Regions from separate parts of the Pantoea sp. Ep11b genome, predicted to be linked through region 2. Evidence: predicted binding sites of a transcription regulator. Region 2 holds the regulator's gene; the other holds the start of a gene.
The links. Region 2 encodes PhoB, which activates phosphate uptake and scavenging genes when phosphate is short. Its sites were predicted from a motif close to CTGTCATAAAACTGNCNNAT; they were not measured.
Positions count from the first base shown of each region.

Region 1: the regulator PhoB is predicted to act here: its motif matches at 3,448-3,467, upstream of glpT (glycerol-3-phosphate transporter).

Region 1 covers NZ_CP160631.1:603,513-614,108, forward strand. Annotated here, with positions in the region: gene pldB (lysophospholipase L2) at 68-1,060, shown strand; gene yigL (sugar/pyridoxal phosphate phosphatase YigL) at 1,113-1,913, shown strand; gene glpT (glycerol-3-phosphate transporter) at 1,963-3,303, opposite strand; gene AB1748_RS02835 (carboxylate/amino acid/amine transporter) at 3,678-4,538, shown strand; gene AB1748_RS02840 (DUF1456 family protein) at 5,154-5,633, opposite strand; gene metR (HTH-type transcriptional regulator MetR) at 5,717-6,643, opposite strand; gene metE (5-methyltetrahydropteroyltriglutamate--homocysteine S-methyltransferase) at 6,788-9,058, shown strand; gene AB1748_RS02855 (dienelactone hydrolase family protein) at 9,111-9,944, opposite strand; gene udp (uridine phosphorylase) at 10,248-10,596, shown strand, end outside.
Region 2 covers NZ_CP160631.1:1,293,867-1,304,462, forward strand. Annotated here, with positions in the region: gene AB1748_RS05985 (AAA family ATPase) at 1-160, opposite strand, end outside; gene sbcD (exonuclease subunit SbcD) at 157-1,356, opposite strand; gene phoB (phosphate response regulator transcription factor PhoB) at 1,554-2,243, shown strand; gene phoR (phosphate regulon sensor histidine kinase PhoR) at 2,258-3,571, shown strand; gene AB1748_RS06005 (PstS family phosphate ABC transporter substrate-binding protein) at 3,591-4,511, shown strand; gene AB1748_RS06010 (cobalamin-independent methionine synthase II family protein) at 4,673-5,779, shown strand; gene brnQ (branched-chain amino acid transporter carrier protein BrnQ) at 6,170-7,489, shown strand; gene proY (proline-specific permease ProY) at 7,560-8,912, shown strand; gene AB1748_RS06025 (histidine-type phosphatase) at 9,426-10,596, opposite strand, start outside.

The DNA.
Region 1 (10,596 bases), 690 kb from region 2:
AATTAAGCGCGGCGCTACGGCCTGCACAGGGCATTCAGGACCCGGTATCCGGTCAACAGGAGGGCGAATGGATCAACATAAAGCCAGCTGGCTGAGACGGGAAAAAGCCTTTGCGGCCTTCGCCACCGGGCCGCTGCTCGACTTCTGGCACCGCCGCGAAGAGTGTGAATTCACCGGCGTCGGCAATCTGACGCTGCGCTACGTGCGTTTCGCATCACCGCAACATCAGCGTGTGATCCTGATTGTGCCGGGACGCATCGAGAGCTACATAAAATATCCTGAGCTGGCCTACGATCTGTTCCACTGCGGGTTTGATGTGATCATTCTGGATCATCGCGGTCAGGGACGATCCGATCGCCTGCTGGAAGATACCCATCGCGGCCATGTGGCAGAATTTACCCACTATGTGGACGATCTGGAAACGCTCTATCTGAAAGAGATCGTCAGCGGTCACTATCAGCAGCGCTACGCGCTGGCGCACTCCATGGGAGGGGCGATCTTAACGCTGTTTCTGGCGCGTCAGCCGCAGGCTTTTCATGCGGCGGCGCTGGTGGCGCCGATGTTTGGCATCGCGTTACCGTTGCCCTCATTTCTGGCCCACCGGATCCTGGACTGGGCGGAGAAGCGACCGGCCGTGCGTGATGGCTATGCGCTGGGCACCGGACGCTGGCGCGCCCACCCGTTTGGCATTAACCGGCTGACACACAGTGCCGAGCGTTACCGGCGCAATCTGCGGTTTTATGCGGACGACCCGGCGCTTCGCATGGGCGGGCCGACCTACCATTGGGTGCGTGAAGGCATCCATGCGGGTCGCAACATTCTCAGCCAGGTTGATAAGATCACCACGCCGCTGCTGCTGCTGCAGGCCAGCGATGATCGGGTGGTCGACAATCGCTCGCAGGATCTGTTCTGTGCCGCGATGGCCGCGGCGGGTCATCCGTGTGAAGGCAACACGCCACGGGTGATCGACGGTGCGCGTCACGAGATCCTGTTTGAAAAAGATGAGATGCGTGCCGAGGCACTCAATGCAGTGGTCGACTTTTTTTCATCGCATCACTGACGTTATTTATCCGACCGGTTAACACCGGCTGAACCAGCTATCCGAGGTTTTCATGTATCACATCGTTGCATCCGATCTGGATGGCACGCTGCTCTCTCCCGAACATCGCCTGACCCCTTTTGCGCGTGAAACGCTGCAGCAGCTGGTCGCGAAACAGATTCACTTTATTTTCGCCACCGGTCGTCACCATATCGATGTGGGCCAGATGCGCGACAGCCTGGCGATTCCGGCCTATATGATCACCTCAAACGGCGCACGCGTACACAACGCCCGCGGTGAGCTGGTGTTCAGCCACAATCTGGATGAGGATATCGCCAGCGATCTGTTCGGCCTGCAATATCATCACAGCGATATCCTGACGCACGTTTATCGCGACGATGAGTGGTTTGTCAGCCGTTCCAGCCCGGCTGAGCAGGACTATTTCCGCGAGTCGGTGTTTAATTATCAGGTCTATGAGCCGGGTCTGCTGCCCACCGATAACATCAGCAAGGTCTTTTTCACCTGTGAAAATCCTGAGCATCTGATCCCGATGGAGCAGGCTATTGAAGCGCGCTGGGGCGACCGGGTGAATGTCAGCTTCTCGCTGCCGACCTGTCTGGAAGTGATGGCGGGCGGCGTGTCGAAAGGCCATGCGCTGGAAGCGGTCGCGAAACAGCTGGGCCACTCGCTGGAAAATTGCATCGCCTTTGGCGATGGCATGAATGACGTGGAAATGCTGAGCATGGCCGGAAAGGGCTATATCATGCAGAACGCGCATCAGCGGCTGAAAGATACGTTGCCGGAGCTGGATGTGATTGGTTCCAATGCCGATGACGCGGTGCCGCAGACGCTGCGCACGCTCTATCTGGCTTAAGTTTTCTGCATAAAAAAGGGCCGGTTATCCGACCCTTTTTTTATTGCCTTCAGGCAGGGTGCTTTTTGTGTTTGTGCTCGCTGACCATGGTCAGCAGCAGCAGGACAACCGCCAGCACGCAGCCAGCAATCATCACCATAAAGCCGCCGTCCCAGCCGAAGTAGTCGACGGTATAGCCCACGATGGCGCTGGCGGCGACAGAGCCGCCCAGATAACCGAACAGGCCGGTGAAGCCTGCCGCCGTCCCTGCGGCTTTTTTCGGTGCCAGCTCCAGCGCATGCAGGCCGATCAGCATTACCGGGCCGTAGATCAGGAAGCCAATCACGATCATGCAGGTCATATCGACCCCGGGATTGCCCGCCGGATTGAGCCAGTAGATCACGGTCGCGATGGTCACCAGCGTCATAAAGAAGACCCCGGTCGCGCCACGGTTGCCGCGAAAGACTTTATCTGACATCCAGCCGCAGAGCAGCGTCCCCGGAATCCCCGCATATTCATACAGGAAGTAGGCCCACGAGGACTTATCCAGCGTGAAGTGTTTCACCTCGCGCAGGTAGGTCGGCGACCAGTCGAGGATGCCGTAACGCAGCAGATAGACAAACACGTTGGCCAGCGCGATGTACCACAGCAGCTTATTCGGCAGCACATATTTCATGAAGATCTGTTTGGCCGTCAGCTCCTCTTCGTGGCTGGCGTCATAGTCGGGTGGATAGTCGTTTTTGTACGCCTCAATCGGGGGCAGACCGCAGGATTGCGGGGTATCGCGCATCAGCGCAAAGGCCAGAATCGCAATCGCAATGGCACCGAAGGCAGGCATATAGAGTGCCGCTTTCCAGTCGTTGAACCACGCCATCCCGAGCAGGAACAGCAGCGGCGGAATACCGCCGCCCACGTTATGCGCACAGTTCCAGACCGAGACGATTCTGCCGCGCTCCTTCTGCGACCACCAGTGCACCATGGTGCGTCCGCAGGGCGGCCAGCCCATGCCCTGGAACCAGCCACAGATAAACAGCAGCACGAACATCACCATGATGCTGGAGGTGGCCCAGGGAACGAACCCCATGATCAGCATCACGGCGGCGGCCAGAATCAGACCGGCCGGTAAAAAGACGCGCGGATTCGAGCGGTCAGAGACGGATCCCATGATGAACTTAGAGAAGCCGTAGGCAATGGAAATGCCCGACAGGGCAAAGCCCAGGTCGCCGCGTGAAAAACCCTGCTCGACCAGATAGGGCATGGCGAGCGCAAAGTTTTTCCTGACCAGATAGTAGGCCGCATAACCAAAAAAAATCCCGATGAAAATTTGCCAGCGCAGACGACGGTAGAGAGGATCGATGCGATCCTCCGCCACCTGCGGCTGACGTGGTGCAGGTTTAAAAATACTCAGCATTAGTGAGGCCCTCCAGGGCACATTATGGTTTTAATTCCCAGCAGGTTGGGGCAGGACGTGGACAGAATAAAATGGACAAAAGATGTTCCATTTCGCGCAAAGAATAGTGTCAGTTGCACAACGTTACTGTGATGAATGACACATTTGTTACAGTTTTATTACAGGTGAGAGCGAAAATGATCACGAGATGGATCATTTCGCGCATTTTGTCTGGCTGAAAACCGATTCCGGCGACAGTTATGTCAGGACGTGTAAATAGCCGCAGAAACGGCTGTTCCGGTCGCCTGGTTTATAACCGGATGTCAACCAGATTTTGCAGCCTCGCGGCGACACATTGTTTACACTGACGGCCTGTTCATTTCGGGATTGTTACCGTGTTCTTACTGATCATTACCACTATTCTGTGGGCCTTTTCGTTCAGCCTGATTGGCGAATACCTCGCCGGTCAGGTGGACAGCTGGTTCTCTGTGCTGATGCGACTGGCGCTCGCTGCGCTGGTGTTTTTACCCTTTCTGCGCTGGCGCGGCTATCGGCCGTCAACGCTGCTGCTTTACATGCTGGTGGGGATGCTGCAGCTGGGCGTGATGTACCTGCTGAGTTTCGAAGCCTATCTCTACCTCAGCGTGTCGGAGTTCCTGCTGTTTACGGTGATGACGCCGCTCTATGTGACGCTGATTTATGACCTGATTAGTCGTCGTCCATTGCGCATCGGCTACATCTTCAGTGCGCTGCTGGCGGTGGCCGGGGCGGCGATTATCCGCTATGACAAAGTCAGCGATCATTTCTGGTTTGGTCTGCTGCTCGTGCAGCTCGCCAACATCTGCTTCGCGGCGGGAATGGTGGGGTATAAGCGTCTGCAGGAGACCCGGCCTATGCCGCAGCACACCGCCTTCTCCTGGTTTTATCTGGGCGCGGTCGCGATCGCGGTGCTCGCCTGGTCCGCCTGGGGTAATCCACAGAAATTGCCGACTACCTCGCTGCAGTGGGGCATTCTGGTCTGGCTGGGCGTGGCGGCGTCCGGGCTTGGCTATTTTATGTGGAACTACGGGGCGACGCAGGTCGATGCCGGCACGCTGGGCATCATGAACAATATGCACGTTCCCGCCGGACTGCTGGTCAATCTGGCTATCTGGCAGGAGAAACCGCACTGGCCGAGCTTTATTGCAGGCGCGCTGGTGATCGTCGCCTCGCTGTGGGTGCATAAGCGCTGGGTGGTGGGGCGGCGCGATCGATAACCCGCTGATAGCAATGCTGAACCGGCGGGCTGATGCCGGTTCAGCCCGCCGGACTGACGTAGTTGCATCGTAAAGTACCGCCATCTTTTTTCGTCGTCCGGGCTATCCTGGCCCGGACACTTCGCCGTTCAGGCGCGTCACCCCTGAAGCGTTAACGACTTCTTCGTGCTTATTGGTTCAGGCAGAGGAATGGGCGATAGCCATGAAGTTAATAGGGTTAATTGCCTGTAGAACTAGTCTGGCTGGCTGCAAGGGATTCGTGTCTTGCTTAATCCCCCATCAGAAACTGAATACTATCTGCCAGCCCAGGCTCACACGACAGGTTAGTCATCGATCGATAGCATACCAACAGGAACCAGAACCGTTTTACGCCAGGCTCCTGATGAGTATTGCGTCAGACAATCAGAGTGCATACCGGGTGTGCTGATCAACAAAGGCTAAGCAGAAAAACGTTTGCCACCGTGTTCAAACCTGAATGTTTGAACACGGTAACGTGCTGGCCCGCGAGGGAGAAAACCTCGCGAATAAGGTAAATAAACCGACGGTGAAGGCATTGGAATGGATGGATGTCCAGCTCAGGACATCGCCCGCTCTTTCCGACCGTATGGCACGTGATCAGGCAGGCTTCTCGCTCTTAGGGCGCTGAATCATCGTCAGCCCTTTCAGGAAGTTACGCAGAATCTGATCGCCGCATTCGCGGTAGTTTTTATGGTCAGGCTTGCGGAAAATCGCGCCGACTTCGGCCTGCGAAACCGTAAAGTTCGCGCGCTTCAGCACCTCAGGAATGTCGGTGGTTTTCAGATCGAAAGCGATGCGCAGCTTCTTCATGAAGATGTTGTTGGTCATTTTGCGCTCAATCGATGGCGCAGGCGCATCTTCACTTTTACCGCGACGGTAGAAGATCAGGCCATTCAGGAAATACCCCATCAGCACGTCGGGGCAGGGGCGAAACGCGGCGTCGTCCTCTTTTTTCAGCCATGCCTGAATATCTGTCTGCGGCACGTCGCACTCTGCCAGCGCAAAAATTTCCACCATTTTCGCATCGCTCAGGTTAAGCATGTAGCGCACGCTGCGCAGAATATCGTTGTTAGTCATGGTGAAATCTTCTCATGGTCGGTCGACAGGCTGCGCATTATAGGGGATTTTGTCCGCGCCCGCGCAGGTTTGTGCCGATCGGCTTAACGCTGCAGCACGGCGCCCGGTCGCGCGGCATCGCGCACAAAGGGCAGATGCTCACAGGCGTGCTGGCGGGCAAAGCGGATAAAGGCTTCCAGCACCGGCTGGCGCTGTTCGCCGTCGCGCACTGCGGCATAGAGGCGGCTCCAGAGACCCTCGCCCAGCGTGCGGGTCACGACCAGCCCCTGCTTCTCAAAGCTCTCGACCACCCAGTGCGGCAGCGCGGCAATGCCCATACGCGCGGAAACCATCTGAATCATCAGCAGCGTGTTATCCACATTTTTCAGCGCCGGGCTGACGCCAGCAGGCTGCAGGAAGTGACGCCAGATATCCAGACGCTGACGCTGGACCGGGTAGATCATCAGGACCTCATCGGCCAGATCTTCCGGTGAGATCTGCTCCAGCTGCGCCAGCGGATGATCCGTTGCCAGCACCAGCCGCACCTCAAAATCAAACATCGGCGAGTAGAACAGACCCGAGCGTGCCAGGATATCGGAGGTCAGTACCACATCCAGCTCACCCTGTTGCAGCGCGGGCTGAGGATCAAAGGTCACGCCCGATTTGAAATCCATCACCACCTGCGGCCAGCTCTGACGGAATTTATCCAGCGCCGGGGTCAGCCACTGAATGCAGCTGTGGCACTCGATAGCGACCCGCAGCGTGGTCTGATGCGGCTCGTCGCAGGCCTGGAGTGCCTGCTGGATCTGTGGCAGCACCTGCTCCGCCAGTTGCAGCAGAATATCCCCCTGCGGGGTAAAACGCAGGGGCTGACTTTTACGCACAAACAGGCGGAATCCCAGACGCTGCTCCAGATCGCTGAACTGGTGAGACAACGCCGATTGCGTCTGATGGAGCTGGGCCGCTGCCGCAGCCAGCGATCCCGTATTGCGCAGAGCCTGAAGCGTCCGCAGGTGCTTGAGTTCGATCATGAGTGTCCTTCACATCGAAAATGAACATATTGCGCTTGAGCAACATACAGTACCCGCAGAGTATAGCAGTGTAAACATCTGGACGGCTAAACATCGTTGACTGCCCGGTTAAAGCAACGTGAACCTTTCTCTGGAGACTGGCACATGACTATCCTCAATCATACCCTCGGTTTTCCCCGTATTGGCCTGCATCGTGAACTGAAAAAAGCCCTGGAGCGTTACTGGGCGGGCGACAGCACCCAGGCGGCGCTTCTGGCGACGGGACGCGAGCTGCGCGCTCGTCACTGGCAGCAACAGAAAGAAGCTGGCGTCGATCTGCTGCCGGTGGGGGATTTCGCCTGGTATGATCATGTGCTGACCACCAGCCTGATGCTGGGCAATGTGCCTGAACGCCATCAGAACCCGGCGGGCACGATTGACCTCGACACGCTGTTCCGCCTCGGCCGGGGACGCGCCCCCTCCGGCGAACCCGTCGCGGCGGCCGAGATGACCAAATGGTTTAACACCAACTATCACTATCTGGTGCCGGAATTCAGCCGGGATCAGACCTTTAAGCTGAGCTGGACGCAGCTGCTGGATGAGGTGGATGAGGCACTGGCGCTGGGGCATAACATCAAGCCGGTGCTGCTGGGCCCGGTGACCTATCTGTGGCTGGGCAAGGTCAAAGGCGCGCCGTTTGAGCGTCTGTCGCTGCTGACGGCGATCCTGCCCGTCTATCAGCAGCTGCTGGCGGAACTGGCTAAGCGTGGCATTGAGTGGGTCCAGATTGATGAACCGGCACTGGCCCTTGAGCTGCCGCAGGCGTGGCGCGACGCTTTTCAACCGGCCTATGACGCCCTGCAGGGTCACTGCAGGCTGCTGCTGACCACCTATTTTGACAGCATCGGGCAGAACCTTGAGGTGATCCGCAGGCTGCCGGTGCAGGGGCTGCATGTGGATCTGGTGCATGGGGATGACGATATTGAGCAGCTGCATCAGCAGTTGCCCGCCAGCTGGCTGCTGTCGCTGGGCGTCATCAACGGACGCAACGTCTGGCGCACCGATCTGCGCCACTGGTTTGATCGCCTGCAACCGCTGGTCGCCCGGCGTCAGTTACTCTGGATCGGCTCCTCCTGCTCTCTGCTGCACAGCCCGATCGACCTCAGCACTGAAACGCATCTGGATGAGGAGGTCAGAAGCTGGCTGGCTTTTGCGCTGCAGAAGTGTGCTGAGCTGTCGCTGCTGAGCCAGGCGCTGAACCGCAACGAGGCAGCGTCGCTGGACGCCTGGAGCGCGCCGGTTCGCGCCCGCGCCCACTCCCGCCGGGTGCACAATGCGGCAGTGACGCAGCGTCTGCAGGCCATTACGCCCGAACAGAGCACACGCCAGAGCGCCTGGCCGGTGCGGAGTCGCCTGCAGCATCAGCGACTGCGCCTGCCCGCCTGGCCTGCCACTACCATCGGCTCTTTTCCACAGACCACGGAGATTCGCCGCCTGCGCCTCGACTTTAAGCAGGGGCGGCTCGACAGCAGCCATTATCGCACCGGCATCGCGGAGCATATCAGGCAGGCGATCCGCGAACAGGAGCGGCTGGGGCTGGACGTACTGGTTCACGGTGAAGCGGAACGTAACGATATGGTGGAGTATTTTGGCGAGCATCTGGAGGGATTTGCCTTTACCCGCAATGGCTGGGTGCAGAGCTACGGTTCGCGCTGCGTGAAGCCGCCCGTCATCATCGGCGATGTCAGCCGTCCGGCACCGATCACCGTCGAATGGGCCCGTTATGCGCAGTCGCTGACGGACAGACCGGTCAAAGGCATGCTGACCGGTCCGGTAACGATCCTCTGCTGGTCATTTCCGCGTGAAGATGTGCCACGGGAAACCCTCGCGAAACAGATCGCGCTGGCGCTGCGGGATGAGGTCGCCGATCTGCAGGAGGCGGGTATCGGGATCATTCAGATTGATGAGCCCGCCCTGCGGGAAGGTCTGCCGCTGCATCACTCGGCCTGGGCCGGTTATCTGAACTGGGCGGTGGAGGCTTTCCGGCTGACGGCGGGCGTGGCGCGGGATGAGACCCAGATTCACACCCATATGTGTTACTGCGAGTTCAGCGACATCATGGCGGCAATCGCGGCGCTGGATGCGGATGTGATCACCATTGAAACCGCGCGCTCTGACATGGATCTGCTGGCGTCGTTTGAACACTTCGACTATCCCAATGAGATCGGCCCCGGCGTCTATGATATTCACTCGCCCAATATTCCCAGCGTCGGGGAGATCGAAGCGTTGCTGCTGAAGGCAGCGAAACGCATCCCGGAAGCGCGGCTGTGGGTGAACCCGGACTGTGGTCTGAAAACGCGTGGCTGGACGGAAACGCGCCAGGCGCTGGCGAATATGGTACAGGCGGCGAAAAACCTGCGCGGGGAGAGGGTGTAGCCGACGGCCTGACAGTCAAAAACAGGAGCGCAGAAGCGCCCCTGTTTTTCATCTATCGTGAGGTAACACCATACTGCCTGAACCAGGCCAGCATCCGCTGCCAGCCATCCTGGGCGGATTCTGCATGGTAGCTCGGCCGGTAATCAGCATTAAACGCGTGTCCCGCCTCGGGATAAACGATGATCTCGGCGGTGGCATTGGCGGCGTGCAGCGCCTGACGCATCTGCTCGACGCTCTCCAGCGGGATCCCCTCATCCTGACCGCCATACAATCCCAGCACCGGCGCATTGAGATCGACAGCAATATCAATCGGGTGTTTCTGCTGCTTCAGGGTGCGCTCACCCACCAGTCGGCCATACCAGGCGACTGCGGCCCGCAGCTGGGGATTATGCGCGGCATAGAGCCAGCTGATGCGGCCCCCCCAGCAGAAACCGGTGATGCCCATGCGGCGGATGTCGCCGCCGTTACGTGCGGCCCAGTTGGCGGCGTGATCGAGATCGGAGAGCACCTGGCTGTCCGGCACTTTGCTGACCAGTTCGCTGAACAGCGTCGGGATATCGTGATATTCCGACGGATCGCCCTCGCGGAAGTAGAGTTCAGGCGCGATAGCCAGATAACCCTCCAGCGCCAGGCGGCGGCAGATATCCCGGATGTGTTCATGCACACCAAAGATCTCCTGCACCACCAGCACAACAGGCAGTGGGCCGTCTGCGCCCTGCGGCTTAGCGAAGTAAGCTGGCATGTTTTCGCCCTGGCTGGGCACTGAGGTTTCACCCGCATGAATAGCCGGGCTATCGGTCATAATGGTGGTGGCGGCGGTGGGCTGCACGGCAGCGGCAAAGCCGTCCGTCGCCGGTTTTTGTGCCATATTATCACTGGGTTTCATGAGTCTCTCCGTGCAAGCAATTGCGCAATCAGGTAACTATAGCCTGGCTGTAAACCGCGCGCGCCAGGTACCGGGCCACAGGGTCAGCAGCGAATACAATCCTCCCACTCTTTAACATTGCGCTAACGCTGGCACAGCCTCGCTGCGCACAGTCCCGGTAAAGAAGATGTATTTATGTGATGGTTATCTCAATTTGAATTCTGAAAAATGTAACTTTCATTTTCTTAAGTGAAAGCTGTCACATATTTATCGGGCGTGCTGACGTAAAGTGGCGCAATACTTTCCCTTAACAGGAGTCTGAAAATGACACAGTCTGACGTTTTCCATCTGGGCCTGACTAAAGCCGACCTGCAGGGCGCTACCCTGGCGATTGTGCCCGGCGATCCGGAGCGCGTGAAGAAAATTGCCGGACTGATGGAAGATGCCACGCATCTCGCCTCACACCGTGAATTTACCTCCTGGCTGGCAAAACTGGATGGCAAGCCCGTTGTCGTCTGCTCCACCGGCATCGGTGGTCCTTCCACCTCCATTGCGGTTGAAGAGCTGGCGCAGCTTGGTGTGCGGACCTTCCTGCGCGTCGGCACCACGGGCGCGATCCAGCCTCATATCAACGTCGGCGATGTACTGGTGACAACGGCGTCGGTTCGCCTGG
Region 2 (10,596 bases):
GCGCCAGGCAGATGGCGTCGAGCAGGGTGGTTTTACCGGCCCCGGTGGCACCGGTAATGGCGAACAGGCCGTTGCTGGCAAAAGGTTCGGCACGGAAGTCGATGAACCATTCACCGCGCAGGGCATTGAGGTTTTTAAACCGGAGCGTGAGGATCTTCATTGCGTCTCTTCCATGGCGGCCAGCGTCTGGCGGAACAGGGTGGTCATCTCGTCAATCTGCGTCTCATCCAGCGCCTCATCCAGCGCCAGGCGGCGGGCGAAAACCTCCTCCACCTTCAGCTCATTCAGGGTTTCATTGTCGAGCCGCGCCAGGCTCTGCTGCCGCTGTTCACGGCTGCGGCGAAGCAGCAGGACCTCCACCGGCAGCGCGGCGGTCAGGCTCTCGACCTGCCGCTGCAGGTCACTGAGGTACTCCTGGGTGGTGACTTCGATGTCGAGCCAGGTGGGCTTCGCCTGCTGAACTGCGCTGAAGGCGTTGAGCTGCTCGGCGATCTGCGCCAGCGATCCTTTCAGCATCCGCATCGGCTGCGTCTGCGGCACCACCAGTGGCGTGACGGATTGCAGACCACTGGCCGCCAGCTCGAGCAGAAAAACGCTTTTTTCGCTGCCCAGCTCGTCAAAACTCAGTGGAATCGGCGAGCCGCTGTAGCGGATATGCTCGCTGCCCGCAACGCGCTGAGCGCGATGGATATGGCCCAGCGCGATATAGTCAGCCGCCGGGAAGGCGCTGGCGGGGAAGGCGTCCAGCGTGCCGATATAGATGTCGCGCACCGAATCGCTCTGGCTGACGCCGACGGTGGTGAGATGGCCGGTCGCGATGATCGGCAGCGCATGGCCCAGCGCCTGCGCGGCGGCGAAACGCTGCTGATAGTGATCGGCGATCGCCTCCAGCAGCGAGGTCTGCTTGTCACGTCCCGACTGGCCCGCCCGGCTGCGCAGGATATCGCGCGGACGCAGATAGGGAATGGCGCAGAGCAGTGCGCCCGGCTCGCCCTGGCGGGTCCTGAGCAGCAGCACGTCGTCATTCTCCTGCGGCGTGGCGATCACCCGGGTATTGAGACAGGCGAGCAGTTCACGCGACTCATTCAGCGTGGCAACGGAGTCGTGGTTGCCCGCCAGCACGACCAGCTGGCAGCCCGTCGGCTGCAGTGCGACTACAAAGCGGTTAAACATCTCGCGGGCATAGCTGGGCGGCGTCCCGGTGTCGAAGAGATCGCCCGCGATAATCAGCGCATCCACCTGATGCTGTTCTATCTGGAGCAGCAGCCAGTCGAGAAACGCCTGATGTTCCGCCGCCCGGCTTTTGTTGTAGAAGAACTGCCCCAGATGCCAGTCCGCAGTGTGAATAATGCGCATGATGAGTCCCTGCCGTTATGATTCGCCCGGCGATTATACGGGCTCTGCGGCCAAAGCAAAAAAATGTCGTGGCCCTGTCATAAATGATTACCCACGAGGTTACAGGCAGGTTATGTTTTTCATAAAAGTGTCACAAATCTGACGCATAATGGCGCCGCGAATCTCAGTGACAGCCGTCATAATCTGCAGGAGTAATAATGGCTAAGCGCATTCTGGTTGTGGAGGATGAAGCCCCCATCCGCGAAATGTTGTGTTTTGTTCTGGAGCAGAACGACTATCAGCCGATTGAGGCGGAAGATTATGACAGCGCCGTGGGCAAGCTGATTGAACCCTGGCCCGACCTGATTTTACTGGACTGGATGTTACCCGGCGGCAGCGGCATTCAGTTTATCAAACACCTGAAACGCGAAGCGATGACGCGCGATATTCCGGTGATGATGCTCACCGCGCGCGGTGAAGAGGAAGATCGGGTGCGCGGGCTGGAAGTCGGCGCCGATGATTACATCACCAAGCCCTTTTCGCCGAAAGAGCTGATGGCGCGGATCAAGGCGGTGATGCGGCGTATTTCGCCGATGGCCGTGGAAGAGGTGATTGAGATGCAGGGGCTGAGTCTGGATCCCTCCTCACATCGCGTGATGTCCGAAACCACGCCGCTGGAAATGGGCCCTACCGAATATAAACTGCTGCACTTCTTTATGACCCACCCGGAACGGGTTTACAGCCGCGAACAGCTGCTCAACCACGTCTGGGGCACCAATGTCTATGTGGAAGATCGTACGGTTGATGTCCACATTCGCCGTTTGCGTAAAGCGCTGGAACTCTCCGGCCACGATCGCATGGTACAAACCGTTCGTGGAACAGGGTATCGTTTCTCTGCCCGCTACTAAACGGAGCTTTTACCGTGCTGGAACGCCTCTCCTGGAAGAGATTACTTGCAGAACTGCTGCTGGCCTGCCTGCCGGGGCTGCTGCTGGGCCTGCTGACCGGCGGCCTGGCCTGGTGGCTGCTGCTGAGCGTACTGGCGGTGCTGTTGTGGCACTTTCACAATCTGATGCGGCTGTCGCACTGGCTGTGGCTTGACCGCACCATGACGCCGCCCGCCGGGCGTGCCAGCTGGGAACCGCTGTTTTATGGCCTCTATCAGATGCAGCTGCGAAACCGGCGGCGGCGGCGCGAACTGGGTAATCTGATCAAGCGTTTCCGCAGCGGGGCGGAGTCGCTGCCGGATGCGGTGATCCTGACGACGGAAGAGGGAACGATTTTCTGGTGCAACGGGCTGGCGCAGCAGCATCTTGGCCTGCGGTGGCCGGAAGATAATGGCCAGAATATCCTCAATCTCCTGCGTTATCCTGAGTTTTCCCGCTATCTCCGTCAGCGCGATTTTGACAAGCCGCTGACGCTGGTGCTCAACAACAAACTGCACATGGAGTTTCGCGTGATGCCCTACAGCGAAGGGCAGTGGCTGCTGGTGGCGCGTGATGTCACGCAGATGCACCAGCTGGAGGGCGCGCGCCGCAACTTCTTTGCCAACGTCAGCCATGAGCTGCGCACACCACTCACGGTGCTGCAGGGTTATCTGGAGATGATGAACGACGCGGTGATGAGTGAACCTTCGCGCAGTAAAGCGCTGCACACCATGTCAGAGCAGACGCGGCGGATGGACAGTCTGGTTAAGCAACTGCTGACGCTGTCGCGCATTGAGGCCGCGCCGGCCATCGATCTGAAAGAGAAGGTGGACGTACCGGTGATGCTGAAACTGCTGCAGCATGAGGCGGCGACGCTGAGCGGTGGCCGCCACGAGATCCATTTCCACACCGATCCCCATCTTAAGGTGTTCGGCAACGACGAGCAGTTGCGCAGCGCCATCTCCAATCTGGTTTACAACGCCGTCAATCACACGCCTGCGGGCACGCGGATCGATATCAGCTGGCTGCGCAGCAAACAGGGCGCGACCCTGCGGGTGTGCGATAACGGGCCGGGTATTGCGGCAGAGCATATTCCGCGGCTGACCGAGCGTTTCTATCGCGTCGATAAAGCGCGCTCCCGGGCCACCGGCGGCAGCGGGCTGGGGCTGGCGATTGTGAAACATGCGCTGAGCCACCACAACGCGCGGCTCGACATTACCAGCGTGCCATACAGCGAGACCTGTTTTACCTTTACGCTGCCGGCAAGGTTGATTGTCAGCGGCATGATGCAGGAGAATGCCGTTCATTAATCGCTGCCGGATCTCCCTGATGCGCCTCCTTCTTTTACTGATTGTGACTCTGCTGCCGGGCCTGGCGTTTGCCCAGCCCGGTGCGCTTTCCGGCAACCTCAGCAGCGTGGGCTCTGATACGCTCGGCTATCTGATGACGCTGTGGAGCGAAGATTTCAGCCGTCAGGTGCCGGGCGTTAACGTACAGGTGCAGGCCTCGGGTTCTTCTACTGCCCCGACCGCGCTGGCTGCGGGAGCGGCGCAGCTCGGTCCGATGAGCCGCCCGATGCAGGCCGATGAACGTCAGGCCTTTGAAACGCGTTACGGCTATCCTCCGCTGGCCGTACCGGTGGCGATGGATGCGCTGGTGGTGGTGGTCAATCAGCGCAACCCGCTGCAGCAGATCGCACCCCGCCAGCTCGACGCCATCTTTTCGGTGACCCGCCTGTGTGGCGCCCGCGATGTGCCGCTGCGCTGGGGCGATCTCGGCTTAACCGGGGCGCAGTGGCGCAGCCGTCCGATTCAGCGCTATGGCCGTAACTCCGCCTCCGGCACCTGGGGATTCTTCAAGCAGCAGGCGCTGTGCCGGGGCGATTTTCGCAGCGACGTCGCGGAGTTTCCCGGCTCGGCGGCGGTGGTGCAGGCCGTCGCCGGAAATTCACGCAGCATCGGCTACGCCAGTTTCGGCTTTCACCTCAGCGGGGTAAAAATGCTGGCAGTGACCAACGATCAGGGGCAGGCCATCGTCCCGGATGCGGACGCCATCCGCAGTGGCCGCTACCCCTGGGCGCGTCCGCTCTACCTTTACGTCAATAAAGCGCCCGGTAAACCGCTACCGCCACTGGTGGCCGCCTTCCTGCAGCAGGTACTCTCGGCGCAGGGACAGCGGCGCGTCAGCGAGGCTGGCTATCTGCCGCTGTCGGAAAGCCAGATCGCCCAGGCGCGGGCCTCCCTGCAATAGCCCAACATGAATTAATTTCATCATCGCTGAATTTTCTTCAGTTGCAGCCGCGCCGCGTGCGTGACACTCTGTGTTCAGACATTTAGCCATCCAGATGGCTATTTATATCAGAATGCAACTATTTCCTGCCGTCATTACCGGCAGGCGAGAAAGGAGTGATCATGCAAAGAGAAACCGCCCCGTTCCGTGCCGACACCGTCGGCAGTTTCCTGCGACCTGCCGCCATCAAACAGGCGCGCGAACAGTTTGCCGCCGGTGAGATCGCTGCCGCTGCGTTGCGTAAGGTCGAAGATGAGGCGATTCGTGATGTGGTCGCGAAACAGCGTGAAAATGGCCTGAAGGTGGTCACGGATGGGGAGTTTCGTCGCGGCTGGTGGCACTTCGATTTCTTCTATGGCCTGCAGGGCGTTGAGCGTTATGAGGCGGAGCAGGGCATTCAGTTTAATGGCGTGCAGACCAAAGCGCAGGGCGTGAAAGTGGTCGGCAAACTGGGCTTCCCGGCCGATCACCCGATGCTCGACCATTTCCGCTTCCTGCAGAGCATTGCCGGCGATGCGGTGCCGAAGATGACCATTCCCAGCCCCAGCGTGCTGCACTTCCGTGGCGGCCGCAAAGTCATTGACGCGGAGGTTTACCCGGATCTGGCCGATTACTTCAGCGATCTGGCGCAGACCTACAAGGCGGCTATCCGGGCGTTTTATGACGCGGGCTGCCGCTATCTGCAACTGGATGACACCGTCTGGGCCTATCTCTGTTCTGAGGATCAGAAGCGCGACATCCGGGCGCGCGGCGACGATCCGGAGCAGCTGGCGCAGATTTATGCTCAGGTACTGAATAGCGCACTGGACGATAAACCTGCCGATCTGACCGTGGGCCTGCATGTCTGTCGCGGCAATTTCCGCTCCACCTGGATTTCAGAGGGCGGTTACGGGCCGGTAGCGGAAATCCTGTTCGGCAGCGTAAATGTGGATGCGTTTTTCCTGGAGTATGACAACGCCCGCTCTGGTGGCTTCGAGCCACTGCGGTTTGTTAAGCCCGGCCATCAGCAGGTGGTGCTGGGGCTGATCACCACCAAACTGGGTGATCTGGAAGATCCGGCGCAGGTGAAAATCCGGCTGGAGGAGGCGGCGCAGTATGTCAGTCTGGATCAGATCTGCCTCAGCCCGCAGTGTGGTTTTGCCTCGACGGAAGAGGGTAACAGCCTGAGCGAAGCCGAGCAGTGGCAGAAGATCCGTTTAGTGGTCGATATCGCCAGAGAGGTCTGGTAGTGCTGTAACGTTGTGCAGACAGGCGCGTAAAACGCGCCTTTTGTGTATCTGAACGGTCGTTTATGCGGGGATTTCTCACGGCCTGACGACTTTTCAGGCACATCATCTTGTGTGCCTGCTGAAAAAATCAACGCTATCCTCTGCCTTTTGGAAAAAAGGCGGGATAACCTTCTGGTTTTCCGATCCCGTATTGCCTTTCGCCGCTATAAACGTTTTACTTAGCGCCGTTGTCGATCCACCCCTCTGTAAACAGAATAACAGCAGATTAAACCACCTGCGCGCCAGCCCGAAGCGGACACCGTGCTCTGACAGTGTACGTCGTCGCGGTTCAGACGCAGCGAGGGGGACAACACGAACTCAACTTCCACCGCAACATCAGTGACAGGCCGTATGACACATCGTTTAACTTCGAAGGACATTCTCGCGCTGGGCTTTATGACATTTGCCCTGTTCGTTGGCGCGGGTAACATCATTTTCCCGCCCATGGTTGGTATTCAGTCTGGTGAACACGTCTGGACTGCCGCAATAGGCTTTCTGATCACGGCTGTCGGCCTGCCCGTCATGACCGTGATCGCGCTGGCTCGTGTGGGCGGCGGCGTGGATGCGCTCAGCACCCCGATTGGCAAAGTGGCGGGCATCGTGCTGGCGACCGTCTGCTATCTGGCTGTTGGCCCGCTGTTTGCCACCCCGCGCACCGCAACGGTCTCGTTTGAGATGGGGATCGCCCCGCTGACCGGTGAAGGCTGGCTGCCGCTGTTTATCTACAGCCTGATCTACTTCGTGCTGGTCATTGGCGTGTCGCTCTATCCCGGCAAACTGCTGGATACCGTGGGCCACTTCCTGGCGCCACTGAAAATTATCGCCCTGACCGTGCTCGGTGTGGCCGCGCTGCTCTGGCCGGCAGGCGGAACCATTACGGCGACCGCCGACTATCAGCGTGCGGCCTTCTCCAGCGGTTTCGTTAATGGTTATCTGACCATGGATACCCTGGGCGCCCTGGTCTTCGGCATCGTGATTGTGAACGCGGCCCGCTCCCGTGGCGTGGAAAATGCGGCGCTGCTGACCCGCTATACCGTGCTGGCGGGCCTGATCGCCGGTCTGGGCCTGACGCTGGTCTACCTCTGCCTGTTCAAACTGGGCGCAGGCAGTGGCGCGCTGGTGGATCAAAACGCCAACGGCGCCGCGATCCTGCATGCCTATGTTCAGCACACCTTTGGCGATATGGGCAGCTTCTTCCTGGCCGCGCTGATCTTCGTCGCCTGTATGGTGACCGCCGTGGGCCTGACCTGTGCCTGTGCGGAATTTTTTGCGCAATACCTGCCATTGTCGTATAAAACGCTGGTATTTATTCTGGGTCTGTTCTCAATGGTGGTGTCGAACCTCGGCCTGAGCCACCTGATTCAGATCTCCATCCCGGTACTGACGGCGATCTATCCGCCCTGTATCGTGCTGGTCGTGCTGAGTTTCACCCTGAACTGGTGGAACAAAAGCAGCCGGATTATCGCACCGGCGATGCTGGTCAGCCTGCTGTTCGGCATTGTTGATGCGATTAAAACCACCGGGTTTAAAGATATGCTGCCCGCTTTCAGTCAGCATCTGCCGCTGGCCGACCAGGGTCTCGCCTGGCTGCCGCCGTCGCTGGTGATGCTGCTGATTGCCGCTGTTGTCGACCGGGTGAAGGGACCTGAACAGGTTGCCGTTCACTCGTAACAGAGAGCGCTGATTCTTCTTTAACCACGGGCTTGCCCGTGGTTTTTTCATTTCACAGGTACAGGTTGTTATGCAAGAAACCAACAAGCTCAAACGCGGACTGAGCACGCGCCATATCCGCTTTATGGCACTGGGATCGGCGATTGGCACCGGGCTGTTTTACGGTTCCGCTGATGCGATAAAAATGGCCGGACCGAGCGTGCTGCTCGCCTATATCATCGGCGGAGCCGTGGCTTACATCATCATGCGCGCACTGGGTGAGATGTCAGTGAACAACCCCCAAGCCAGCTCCTTTTCCCGCTACGCGCAGGACTATCTGGGGCCGATGGCGGGCTACATCACCGGCTGGACATACTGTTTCGAAATCCTGATTGTGGCGATCGCGGATGTCACCGCTTTCGGCATCTATATGGGCGTCTGGTTCCCTGAGGTGCCGCACTGGATTTGGGTGCTGAGCGTGGTGCTGATCATCGGCGCGGTCAACCTGATGAGCGTCAGGGTGTTCGGCGAGGTGGAGTTCTGGTTCTCCTTCTTCAAGGTCGCCACCATTATCGTGATGATTCTGGCCGGTTTTGGCATGATTATCTGGGGGATCGGCAATGGCGGTCAGCCGACCGGCATCCACAATCTCTGGAGTAACGGCGGCTTCTTCGCGCACGGCGTGGTGGGGATGCTGCTGTCGCTGCAGATGGTGATGTTTGCCTATGGCGGCATTGAGATTATCGGCATCACCGCCGGTGAAGCGAAGGATCCGGAGAAGTCCATTCCGCGTGCGATCAACTCCGTACCCTGGCGCATCCTGGTGTTCTACGTCGGCACGCTGTTTGTGATTATGTCGATCTATCCGTGGAATCAGGTTGGCACTGCGGGCAGCCCGTTTGTCCTGACCTTCCAGCATCTGGGGATCGCGGCGGCGGCTTCCATCCTCAACTTCGTGGTGCTGACGGCCTCGCTCTCGGCCATTAACAGCGATGTGTTTGGCGTGGGCCGTATGCTGCACGGTATGGCACAGCAGGGCCATGCGCCGAAGATCTTTATGAAAGTCTCTTCGCGCGGCATTCCGTGGGTGACGGTGGTGGTAATGATGTTCGCCATGCTGATCGCGGTCTACCTTAACTACCTGATGCCAGAGAAAGTGTTCCTGGTGATCGCCTCCCTGGCGACCTTTGCCACGGTGTGGGTCTGGATCATGATTCTGCTGTCGCAGATAGCGTTTCGTCGCAAAATCGGCAAAGAGGCGGCCAGCAAACTGCACTTTGCCCTGCCTGGCGGCAGCTGGACGGCTGGCGCTGGCGTCGCTTTCCTCTGCTTTATTATCGCGCTGATTGGCTACTTCCCCGATACCCGCGTTTCGCTCTATGTCGGTATGGTGTGGATCGTGCTGCTGCTGGCAGGCTACAAACTGGTGCGTAAGCCTCGTTGATCTTCTGTTCTGCTCTCCCGATGCCGGGGGAGCAGAACCGGTTATTTCCCGCTTCTGTTTTATCCTCCGTTATTTGTGTGATCCGCTGCACAGCCTTCCGTTTTTCAGCCGCTGCGACATTGCGCAGAAATAGTATGGCGTGGTGTTAAGCAGTTTATTTTTCCGACGACGTGTGGAACGGTTTAATTAATGACCTGATTAGCATCACAGATGCTTAAGCCGGATAGCCGGACAGGCGTCATCGCGCGGCAGGGCGCGGCGGGCGGGAGTTGAACAGCAGGCGTGGGGATGAAGAAAATAAAAAACGGCGAAACTAGTCGCCGAAAGAATCAAAGAATTACAGGAAAAAATAATTATAAAGGGATGATTGACGTAACTATCGTAAAACAAAAAAGAGGGGGCTGATAGCCAGCCAGTTTTAAATAAGAAAAGGTCGGAATGGCGCTAATTAACAGCGGTTAACATTATTCAGGCCGCCGGAAAGCGGCGGTCTGAATTTCATTAGCCACAGACTCAGGGCACTATAACCGAAACCGGCAGCGTAGCGCTGTTATCCAGGTTTTTACGCAGCCGATTCAGTGTGGATTGATAAGGGCAGAGCAGACCCACCTTTGTGACTCTGCAGTCGGGCTGATGCCACTCCTGACGTAACAGCGGATGTTTTTCATCAACCGGCTGCAGCTGGCGTATCCCATCCAGACTCTGTGCCTGAAAATAGAGGCGCAAAAACCGTTCGCCGCTGTGGATGTCGCGCCAGCGCTCCAGCACCAGACTGCTGCCGGGCGGGATGTTGCCGCGTGCATAACCGGGTAGCTGCCAGCTGAAACCCATCAGGGTGCGCACCATCGCAATATTGGTGTCGTGCGCGACCAGAATAAACCAGCGGGCAGGCGAACGCGCATCGTCGATCGTCTCCAGCAGGGCGTTGAGCAGGATTGAGCCGCGCCGCTGAGCCAGGTAGAGAAGATCGTTACTGAGATCGTAGTTGGCGGTCAGCAGGGGCAGCAGCGTGGTGATCTGCGCGGCGGAAGTGATATGCCCCCAGGCGAGCTGATCGAACGGCAGATTTTCGCTGTAACCCAGCCGCAGCGTCTCCACCATGCTCGCCATCGCGCTCAGCCCGTAGACGTAACTGCCGCCGCTGCGGGTCTGCCGGATCGACCAGGGCTGGTCGAAGAAGGTGCAGGCAACGGCGGGCGGACAGACGGCGGCTTTCAGCTGCTGAATCGCCGGTTGCAGCTGCTGTTGCAGCTGCGCCAGATCGCCCGCTTTCTGCTGTTTAGCGGCCAGCTCCTGAGCCGGGTCGCCCCGGGTGATCGCCAGTTTTTCGCTCTGAAACAGCGGGTCAGCGTCACCCGCCACGGAATGCACCGGCACGCCGCAGCCGGGAAAGGCCCCGTCAGTCAGCGCCGCGCCGGTGGCGCGGGTGCGCTGCAGCGGGCTGGCGCGCACGTAGACCTGGGTCGCATCAGGGCAGCCAGCCTTCAGCAAACCGAGCTGGCGATAGTGATCGCCCTCCCAGCGCCCTTTATTGACCACCGCGCTGTAGCCATGACCGGTCAGCTCGCCATCGGCCGTGCTCCACTGTGTCCAGGGCTGCTGACTGGCGGCCTCGATCTCTTTACGGTTGCCCGGCGTTGGCGGGCGGACACCATGACGGCTCAGTTCAACCACTTTCTCCAGC